One region of the Caulobacter sp. GW821-FHT12A07 genome, then DNA from elsewhere that is predicted to be linked to it. Evidence: predicted binding sites of a transcription regulator. Region 1 holds the regulator's gene; the other holds the start of a gene.
What was found. Region 1 encodes HrcA, which represses chaperone genes, less so after heat shock. Its sites were predicted from a motif close to GTTAGCANTCNNNNNNNNNGANTGCTAAC; they were not measured.
Positions count from the first base shown of each region.

Region 2: a site for HrcA is predicted at 2,481-2,509, ahead of groES (co-chaperone GroES). Genes of this name have one in related genera too.

Region 1 covers NZ_JBXAQX010000006.1:142,106-146,905, forward strand. The annotation lists gene dnaN (DNA polymerase III subunit beta) at 1-670, opposite strand, end outside; partial or broken gene AC1RRS_RS14355 (DUF2061 domain-containing protein) at 908-1,075, shown strand; gene AC1RRS_RS14360 (GIY-YIG nuclease family protein) at 1,159-1,554, opposite strand; gene grpE (nucleotide exchange factor GrpE) at 1,671-2,285, opposite strand; gene hrcA (heat-inducible transcriptional repressor HrcA) at 2,299-3,375, opposite strand; gene rph (ribonuclease PH) at 3,500-4,216, shown strand; gene AC1RRS_RS14380 (hypothetical protein) at 4,518-4,800, shown strand, end outside.
Region 2 covers NZ_JBXAQX010000001.1:357,726-362,525, forward strand. The annotation lists gene AC1RRS_RS01720 (hypothetical protein) at 1-512, opposite strand, end outside; gene AC1RRS_RS01725 (methylated-DNA--[protein]-cysteine S-methyltransferase) at 815-1,330, shown strand; gene AC1RRS_RS01730 (DUF4345 family protein) at 1,534-1,962, opposite strand; gene AC1RRS_RS01735 (VOC family protein) at 1,985-2,368, opposite strand; gene groES (co-chaperone GroES) at 2,570-2,860, shown strand; gene groL (chaperonin GroEL) at 2,924-4,567, shown strand; gene AC1RRS_RS01750 (tetratricopeptide repeat protein) at 4,725-4,800, opposite strand, start outside.

The DNA.
Region 1 (4,800 bases):
CCTGCAGGTCGATCGACTCGCCGGCGTCTTCCAGCAGACGACGGGCCTCGGCGATGGTCTTGCGCGGCACGATCACGCCCGGCAGGCCGGCCGAGCCCTCGGGGGCCGGCATCTCGGCCAGGGCCAGGCGGTGGCCGTCGGTGGCCACGGCGCGCAGCTTGGTCTCGCCGCCCTCGTTGACCGTGTGCAGGTAGAGGCCGTTCAGATAGTAGCGGGTCTCTTCGGTCGAGATCGCGAAGCGGGTCTTGTCGATCAGGCGCATCAGTTCGTTGACGTCGACGGCGATGCGGCCCGACAGGCCCTCGTTGCTCATCACCGGGAAGTCGCCGGCCGGCAGCACCGGCAGGTTGAAGCGCGAGCGGCCGGTCTGGATGACCAGACGCGGGTCGTCGCCCGAGAAGCTGAGCGACACGTCCGAGCCGTCGGGCAGCTTGCGGACGATCTCGTACAGGGTATGGGCCGGGGCGGTGATCTGGCCGGGCACGTCGATCTGGGCCAGGCCCTCGTCGATGATCTCCATGTCGAGATCGGTGGCCGAGAACGAAAGCGTGTCGCCATCCGCCGACAGCAGGATGTTGGACAGGATCGGGATCGTGTTGCGCCGCTCGACGACGCTCTGCACGTGACCCAGCGCCTTCAGCAGCGCCGCCCGCTCGATGGTAAGCTTCATTTCTCGGTCCAGGCTGGACGCGGAACCGTCGTCGTCAAGAGAATCCCCCCGAGCGCCCGCCCCGTCGTCAATGGACCACGGACATTACCGTAATCGGCCGGCGGGGGAAGAGCCCGTGCGGCGTTTGAGACAGGCCAGGGCTGTGGATCCGGTGGGCGACCTGTCGAAAACCGCTCCCCTTGATCGGTTTCGCCGATAGCTTATATTGATAATCAATCGCAACTAAGGCTGAAAGCCATGCGCCTCGCCCTGAAGACCGCCACCTACGCCACCATGCACCTGACCGTGGCCATCGCCGTCGCCTACGCCCTGACCCGCGACTGGCGCATCGCGCTCGCGGTGGGGATCGTCGAACCGATGGTCCAGACCGTGGCCTTCAACCTGCATGAGCGGGTGTGGAGCAAGGTGGGGAAAGAGAAGGCGGCAGCGTGAGGGACCGCCTCCAACCATCTTTGTCATCCCGGCCGGGGTGACGATGAAAAGAAGGGTCAGTCCCTCCGCATCCACGTCAGCGTCCCAGGATCACCCGGCGCCAGGAAGTCCGCTTCGGTCTCCCAGGGAAAGCGCTCCTCGCCCATCAACCCCGGCCACAGGTCCTTCCAGTCAGGATTGCGCGCCTCGATCAGGTCGATCTTCCACGCGCGCAGCCAACGCTTGAGTCGCTTCTCGCGATCGATAGCGTCGCGCACGTCGTCGAAACCCTCGAACCAGACGAGGCGACGACAGTTGTAGCGCTTGGTGAAGCCGTCCTTGTCGCCGGTGCGGTGCTGCAGGACACGGGTCGGAAGGTCCGAGGTCACGCCCACATAGATCACGCCGCGTTTGCGGTTCGACATTATGTAGACGAAATAGACCGCCTCAATCATGGGTTGATGCTCACCCATGAGAGGCTGGTTGTCATGGCCGGCGTGGGAGATCCCGGCGCTTCGCTACGCTACGGCCGGGATGACAATTTATCAGATGAAGAAAAGGCCCCCTCCTTTCGGAGAGGGCCTCTTCATCAAGCCTTGGTGTCGAACGACCCGCCCGACTCTTCGCCGGAAGCCGCGTACGGATTGGCGGCGGCGGCCGGCTCGGCCGGGGCCGGGCCGGTGGAGCCCTTGGCGGCGACGGCCACCATGGCCGGGCGCACGAGGCGGCCCAGCAGTTCGTAGCCGACCTGCAGCACCGCGACGACGCCGCCGGCGGCGACTTCGTCCGAGGGCTGCTCCATCACCGCCTGGTGCAGGTGGGGATCGAACTTCTCGCCCTTGGTCGGGTCGACCTTCTTGAGGCCGTTGCGCTCGAAGGCCGCCTGCAGCTCCTTCTCGGTCATCTCGACGCCGACGATGAAGTTCTTCACCGCCGCGTCCTGCGAATCACGCGGGCTGGCCGCGGTGGCGCGCGACAGGTTGTCGGCCGCGCCCAGCAGGTCGCGGGCGAACTTCTGGATCGCGTAGGCGCGGGCGTCGTTCATCTCGCGCTCGGCGCGGCGCTTGACGTTCTCGGCCTCGGCCGCATAGCGCAGCGCCTGGTCCTTCATCGCCGCGATCTCGGCCTTCAGGGCCTCGATTTCCTGGGCGGCGTCCTCGGCTTCGAAAGCGACGTCTTCGGCCGGCGTCTGCTCGTCGGTCATTTCCAAACAGTCCTCATCCATCGATCATCCGGCCGAGCACGCGGGCGGTATAGTCCACCAGCGGGATCACCCGGGCATAGTTCAAACGCGTGGGGCCGATCACGCCGATCGCGCCCAGCACCTTCTGTCGCCCCGTCATATAGGGCGCCGCGATCACGGAGGAACCCGAAAGCGAAAAGAGTCGCGTCTCGGCCCCGATGAAGATGCGCACGCCCTCGGCGTCGCGCACGTCGTCGAGCAGGCCGATCAGCTGGCCCTTCTGCTCCAGGTCGTCGAACAGCTGGCGCACCCGCTCCAGGTCCTCGCGGGCGCCGCCCTCGGCCAGCAGGTTGGCGCGGCCGCGGACGATCAGGGCCCGCTCGGCCCCCTCCCCGCCGCCCCAGGCGGCCAGGCCGTCCTCGACCAGGCGGGCGGCGGTCTCGTCCAGCTGGCGGCGGGCCGTCTCCAGCTCGGCGCGGATCTCGTCCTTGGCCTCGGTCAGGGTGCGGCCGCGCAGGCGGGCGTTGAGGAAGTTCGACGCCTCCTGGAAGGCCGAGGGCGTCAGCCCCGCCCCGCCGCGCATCAGCCGGTTCTCGACCGTGCCGTCCTCGAACACCATCACCGCCAGGGTCTGGCCGCCGCCCAGGGAGACGAACTCCACGTGCTTGACCCCGCCTTCGCGGACCGGGGTGACGACGATGCCGGCCCCGCCGGCCAGGCCCGACAGGATGGCCGAGGCCTCGTTCAGCGCCTCCTCGAAGGTGCGGCCCTTGGCGTAGAGGCGGCTTTCGATCTCGCGCCGCTCGTCCTCGCCGACGTCGCCGACCTCCAGAAAGCCGTCGACGAACATCCTAAGGCCCGCATGCGTCGGCATCCGCCCGGCGCTGGTGTGCGGACTGTCGAGCAGACCCAGCTGCGCCAGGTCCTGCATGGTGTTGCGGATCGAGGCCGGCGACAGCTGGATGCCGCCGCGCGACAGCGTGCGCGAGCCCACCGGCTCGCCGGTCTCCAGATAGGCCTCTACGACCCGGCGAAAGATGTCGCGGGCGCGGGCGTCCAGCTCGGTCAGGCCGGGCGTCCGAGCGATCGGTCCCGGAAAAAGCTGTGTCATGGCCCTTGGAGATAGGGTTGAGGGGCGAAAAAATCGAGCGGGGACTTGGAGGTTCCCGTCCGGGGGAGGATAAGCGGCGCCTTCAACCACGACTAGCCCCCGCCAACCAGACCGGAGTTTCCGAATGCGTCCGTCCGAACGCGCCCCCGACCAACTGCGCGCCGTCACGCTGGAAACCGGCGTCAACCGCTACGCCGAGGGCTCGTGCCTGATCGGCTTTGGCCACACCAAGGTGCTGGTCACCGCCACCGTCGAGGAGAACGTCCCCGGCTGGATGCGCAACAAGGGCGCCGGCTGGGTCACGGCCGAATACGGCATGCTGCCCCGCGCCACCCACACCCGCGGCCGCCGCGAGGCCGCCGCCGGCAAGCAGACCGGCCGCACCCAGGAAATCCAACGCCTGATCGGCCGCTCCCTGCGCGCCGTCGTCGACCTCAAGGCCCTGGGCGAGCGCCAGATCAGCCTCGACTGCGACGTCATCCAGGCCGACGGCGGCACCCGCACCGCCGCCATCACCGGCGCCTGGGTCGCCCTGCGTCTGGCGACCAACTACCTGCTGGAAGAGGGCGTGCTGAAGGCCGACCCGATCCTGGGCCAGGTGGCCGCCATCTCCTGCGGCGTGTTCAAGGACACCCCGGTCCTCGACCTCGACTACGAGGAAGACAGCAACGCCGAGGCCGACGGCAACTTCGTGCTGACCGGCGGCGGCGAGATCGTCGAGATCCAGGCCACCGGCGAAAAGCGCGGCTTCACCCGCGGCGAGTTCGACACCCTGTTCGGCCTGGCCGAAAAGGGCATCGGCGAACTGTTCGAATTCCAGCGCGCGGCGATCGGCAAGTAAGGGGGCTACCCTTTCCTTCGCTCCCGTCATTCCCGCCCTTGTGGCGGGAAACCCTGGTTCCGTTCGCACGTGAGGCGCCAGCGGCGTGCTGAGCACGCTGCCCCACCCGCACCTGCGACTGAGTAGAGGGGTTCCCGCCACAGGGGCAGGTGTTGACCCAGAACGACACTTGCCCGCGACAGCGATCGGATGCTCCAAAACAGGCGACAGGGCGCCTTCGGTTAGCGACCCATGTTGGCCGTCGTAGCCGTCTGCTTGTCCCGCTCCGGCGACTGCACCATTGTCGCCAATGGTGAGGACCATGAACGCTCAGCTTGTCAAAAGCGCCCAACGGTATGCGTTAGCAGTCGCGACGGGCTTTGTAAGCGGCTTCGCGGCGGCGATCCTGGCGCTGCTTATCTCCGGCAATACCTACAGCCTGCATCTCCCCGAGTGGAGCATTTGGCTGCCCCTCCCAATCGTACCGGGATTGTCATTGGTGACGCTGAACAAGGCCTTGAGCCCGGCCAGCAGGACCAATCGCATCGCAGCGGCCATGATTTTCGTTGTCGCGGCGTTCTCAGGCATCTGGCTTCTAGCAGTGT
Region 2 (4,800 bases), on a different contig from region 1:
CAGGTCTGGCGCTGGATGTCGTAGGCCGACTGCTTGACCGAGCGGCCGGCGACGGCCAGGGGCGCGCCCCGGCCTTGCAGGGCGGTCTGGGCCCGGGCGGCGGCCAGGCCGACGCCCTCGATCTCGACGACGCTCTCGGGCGAGGCCAGCAGGCGCTCGACCAGGGCTTCGCGCGAGGTCTCGCGGGCCGCGCGGCGCACGCCTTCCAGGAAGGTCGGCTCCTGCAGGGCGGCGATGGCGCCGTAGGCGATCATGCCGGCCTCGAACTGCTCGGCCTTGTAGGCCGCGCCGGCCTTCAGGGCCCCGGCGACGCCTTCGCCGTCGGTGAAGGCCGCGGGCGAGATCGCGCCGGCGCCGCGGGTATAGGTCTCGAAGGCGCTGGCCGCGGCCACCACGTCCTGGGCCAGGCTGACGCCCGGCGCTTCACGCTCCTGGCGCGCTGTCGCCAGCCCACCCACGGCCAGGGCGACAACCGCCGCGCCAGCCACCATCCAATGCTTGTTCCACGCCATGCCCAAAGGCCTCCCGACTTCGAGGGCATTGGGCGGCCGGCGCGGTTGACGACATCGTAATCGGCGTGGTGAATCACCCTTTAACCGACATGTATTCGATCAGTTTTCGTGCGCATAATGTCGCACCTGAACGGCGAAGTTTTCAGTAAGTCAGAGACACGACAAATCATTAGCCCTTATGTCGCCGAACCGACATTCTACAAATACGACGCAATGCAGACGGCCATTCAACCGCCGCAAGAGAAACGCGCGATCGCAAGAAGCGGGCGGACACCGAAGGCTGGCCCCGCCATAATGTCGCCATGCCGACGCCGAGCCCTCGCCTCATCTTCGACCGCGCGCCCAGCCCGATCGGCGAGATGCTGCTGGTCACCGACCAGGAGGGCCGGCTGCGCGCGGCCGACTTCCACGATCACGAGGATCGCCTGCACCGCCTGCTGCGGCTGCACTACGGCCAGACGCCGCTGGCGAGCGGCCCGGCGCCCACCGCGATCCGCCAGGCGCTGGCGGCCTATTTCGAAGATGACCTCGCCGCCCTGTCGGCCATCCCGTGGGCGACCGGCGGCACGGCCTTCCAGGAAAGCGTCTGGCGGGCCCTGGGCGAGGTGACGGCGGGAACGACCCTGACCTATGCCGGCCTCGCCGCCCGCATCGGACGCCCGGCGGCCGTGCGCGCGGTCGGCGCGGCCAACGGCGCCAACCCGCTCAGCATCGTCGTGCCCTGCCATCGCCTGGTCGGCGCGGACGGCTCGCTGACCGGCTACGGCGGCGGCGTCGAACGCAAGGCCTGGCTGCTGGCGCACGAGGGCGCGCGGTAGCGGAGACACGGTCAGCGATTTGACCGGCTTGCGGCTTTCTCTGATCGCCTTCCTGGGCCTTGTGCCCAGGACCCATCGTTCAGCCGCTCAGACCTTTCGAACATGTCCAGGGTCTGAGCGGTCGCCGGCATGGACCCTCGCCACAAGGGCGAGGGAGGCGACCATTGATGGTGCGATGAAGCGAGTCCGCCTTTCGCCCACCCCTAGACCAGCATGCTGGCGCCGACGCGATGCAGCGGCAGGGCGCCCTGGTTGAAGAACGGCAGGGCCAGGGTGATCCCCATCAGCAGGTCCAGGACGATGCTGCCGTAGTTGAAGCGGCCGCCGGCCTTCTGCATCAGCATGGAGACGAAACGCCCGAAGGCCGCGCCGAACCAGGCCACCGCCAGCACCAGGGCCATGGCCGCGCCGGCGCTGGACTGCCAGCCCAGGAACAACGCCGCCGCGCCGTGCGAGGCGATCAGCAGTCCGCCGAAGGCCCGGCCCTCGGTGACGGCGGCGCTCTCTTCCTCGCTCTTCAGGCCCGCCAGGCCCAGCATCGAATCCGGCCGCGCCAGCACCAGCCCGCCCAGCACGCCCCCGATCACGCAAGCGACCACGGCCAGGATCAGCGACAGGGCGTAGCTCGACATAAGGGGCGGTCTCCGAAAGGACTCAGGCGGGCGCGTGGCAGACGGCTTCGACATTGAACCCGTCCGGGTCCAGAACGAAGCCGCCGTAATAATGTTCGTGGTAATGAGGGCGAAGTCCGGGCGCGCCGTTGTCGGTCCCGCCGGCCTCGATCGCCGCCGCGTAGAAGGCGTCGACCTCGGCCCGGCTCTTGGCCGCGAAGCATACATGCAGCTTGCCGCTCGTCCCGCCGCCGCCCGAGATCCAGAACTGCGGACGCTGGGCGCCGTAGCCGACCACGTCGATCCCGCCGGTGTGCTCCTTGGGCACGGCGTAGAGGCGCTTGATCCCCAGCGGCGCCAGGGCCGCGTCGTAAAAAGCGGCCGAGCGCTCGAAATCGGCCACATCGAACCCCAGATGATCGAACATCGAAGACCCTCCCTTTTCGTCCCCGTTTCGCCGCGTCGTTTACCGCGATCGTAAAAAGTTCGCCGGCGTCGTCCTTGACTCCCCAAGGGCCGGCGCCTAACTCGTGCCTGGCGTTGGCACTCGATGGGAGCGACTGCTAACAGCGACGCTCCCTCGGCCTAACGAAGCCTTTTACAGAAACCGTTCCGACGGAGAAGACACATGAAATTTCGTCCCCTGGGCGACCGCGTCCTCGTGAAGCGCGTCGAAGAAGAAACCACCACCAAGGGCGGGATCATCATCCCCGACACCGCCAAGGAAAAGCCGCAAGAAGGCGAAGTCGTCGCCGTCGGCCCCGGCGCCCGCAACGACAAGGGCGACCTGGTCGCTCTCGACCTGAAGGCCGGCGACCGCATCCTGTTCGGCAAGTGGTCGGGCACCGAAGTGAAGGTCGACGGCAAGGACCTGCTGATCATGAAGGAAAGCGACGTCCTGGGCGTGGTCGAAGCCTAATCGGCTTCCCTTCCCGACGGCTTCCTTCCTCACGAAATTCTCAAGATTAGAAAGGCGCCCACCATGGCCGCTAAAGACGTTTATTTCGGCTCCGACGCGCGCGACAAGATGCTGCGCGGCGTCAACGTTCTCGCCAATGCCGTGAAGGTGACGCTCGGTCCGAAGGGCCGCAACGTCGTCATCGAAAAGTCGTTCGGCGCCCCGCGCACCACCAAGGACGGCGTCTCGGTCGCCAAGGAAATCGAACTGTCTGACAAGTTCGAGAACCTCGGCGCGCAGATGATCCGCGAAGTGGCTTCGAAGACCAACGACAAGGCCGGCGACGGCACCACCACCGCCACCGTGCTGGCTCAAGCCATCGTCCAGGAAGGCCTCAAGTCGGTCGCCGCCGGCATGAACCCGATGGACCTGAAGCGCGGCATCGACAAGGCCGTCGCCATCGCCGTCGAGGACATCAAGAAGTCCTCCAAGAAGGTCACCACCAACGGCGAAATCGCCCAGGTCGGCACCATCTCGGCCAACGGCGACAAGGAAGTTGGCGAGATGATCGCCAAGGCTATGGACAAGGTCGGCAACGAAGGCGTCATCACCGTCGAAGAAGCCAAGACCGCCGAAACCGAACTCGACGTCGTCGAAGGCATGCAGTTCGACCGCGGCTACCTGTCGCCGTACTTCATCACCAACGCCGACAAGATGGAAGTTCAGCTCGAAGAGCCGCTCATCCTGCTGTTCGAAAAGAAGCTGTCGTCGCTGCAGCCGCTGCTGCCGGTGCTGGAAGCCGTCGTCCAGTCGGGCCGCCCGCTGGTGATCATCGCCGAAGACGTCGAAGGCGAGGCCCTGGCCACGCTGGTCGTCAACAAGCTGCGTGGCGGCCTGCGCGTCGCCGCCGTCAAGGCTCCGGGCTTCGGCGACCGCCGCAAGGCCATGCTGGAAGACATCGCCATCCTGACCGGCGCTCAAGTGGTGTCGGAAGACCTGGGCATCAAGCTCGAGAACGTGTCGCTCGACATGCTCGGCCGCGCCAAGAAGGTCTCGATCACCAAGGACGACACCACCATCGTGGACGGCGTCGGTGAGAAGGACGCGATCGAGGCCCGCATCGCCCAGATCAAGCGCCAGATCGAAGACACCACCTCGGACTACGACAAGGAAAAGCTGCAAGAGCGTCTGGCCAAGCTGGCCGGCGGCGTCGCGGTCATCCGCGTCGGCGGCTCGACCGAAGTCGAAGTGAAGGAAAAGAAGGACCGCGTCGACGACGCCCTCAACGCGACCCGCGCGGCCGCCGATGAAGGCATCGTCCCCGGCGGCGGCACCGCCCTGCTGAAGGCCTCCAAGGCCCTGGCCGGCGTGACCGGCGACAACGACGACCAGACGGCCGGCATCGCCATCGTCCGTCGCGCCCTGCAATCGCCGATCCGCCAGATCGCCGAGAACGCCGGCGTCGAAGGTTCGATCGTGGTCGGCAAGATCCTGGAAAACGACAGCCCCTCGTTCGGCTTCAACGCCCAGACCGAGCAGTATGTCGACCTGGTGACCGACGGCGTCATCGACCCGGCCAAGGTCGTGCGCACCGCCCTGCAGAACGCCGCCTCGGTGGCCGGCCTGCTGATCACCACGGAAGCCGCGATCGTCGAAGCCCCCAAGAAGGGCGGCGGCGCTCCGGCCGGCGGCGGCATGCCGGGCGGCATGGGCGACATGGATTTCTAAGAGAAATCCATGTCGCCCATCCTCGAAAGAGATCGGGATCGGCACGCCGATCCCGAGCGGCGACATGGATTTCTAAGAAATCCGGTCAGCACCAGCTGAACCAAAGAGAAGGGCGGGGCCGCGAGGCTCCGCCCTTTTTCTTTGCGCCTGGGCCCGTCTACCGCGTCACGCCCCGGCGAACCCACAGCGCCTCGACCGTCTTGTCGATCTTCAAGGCGCGGGCGATGTCGGCG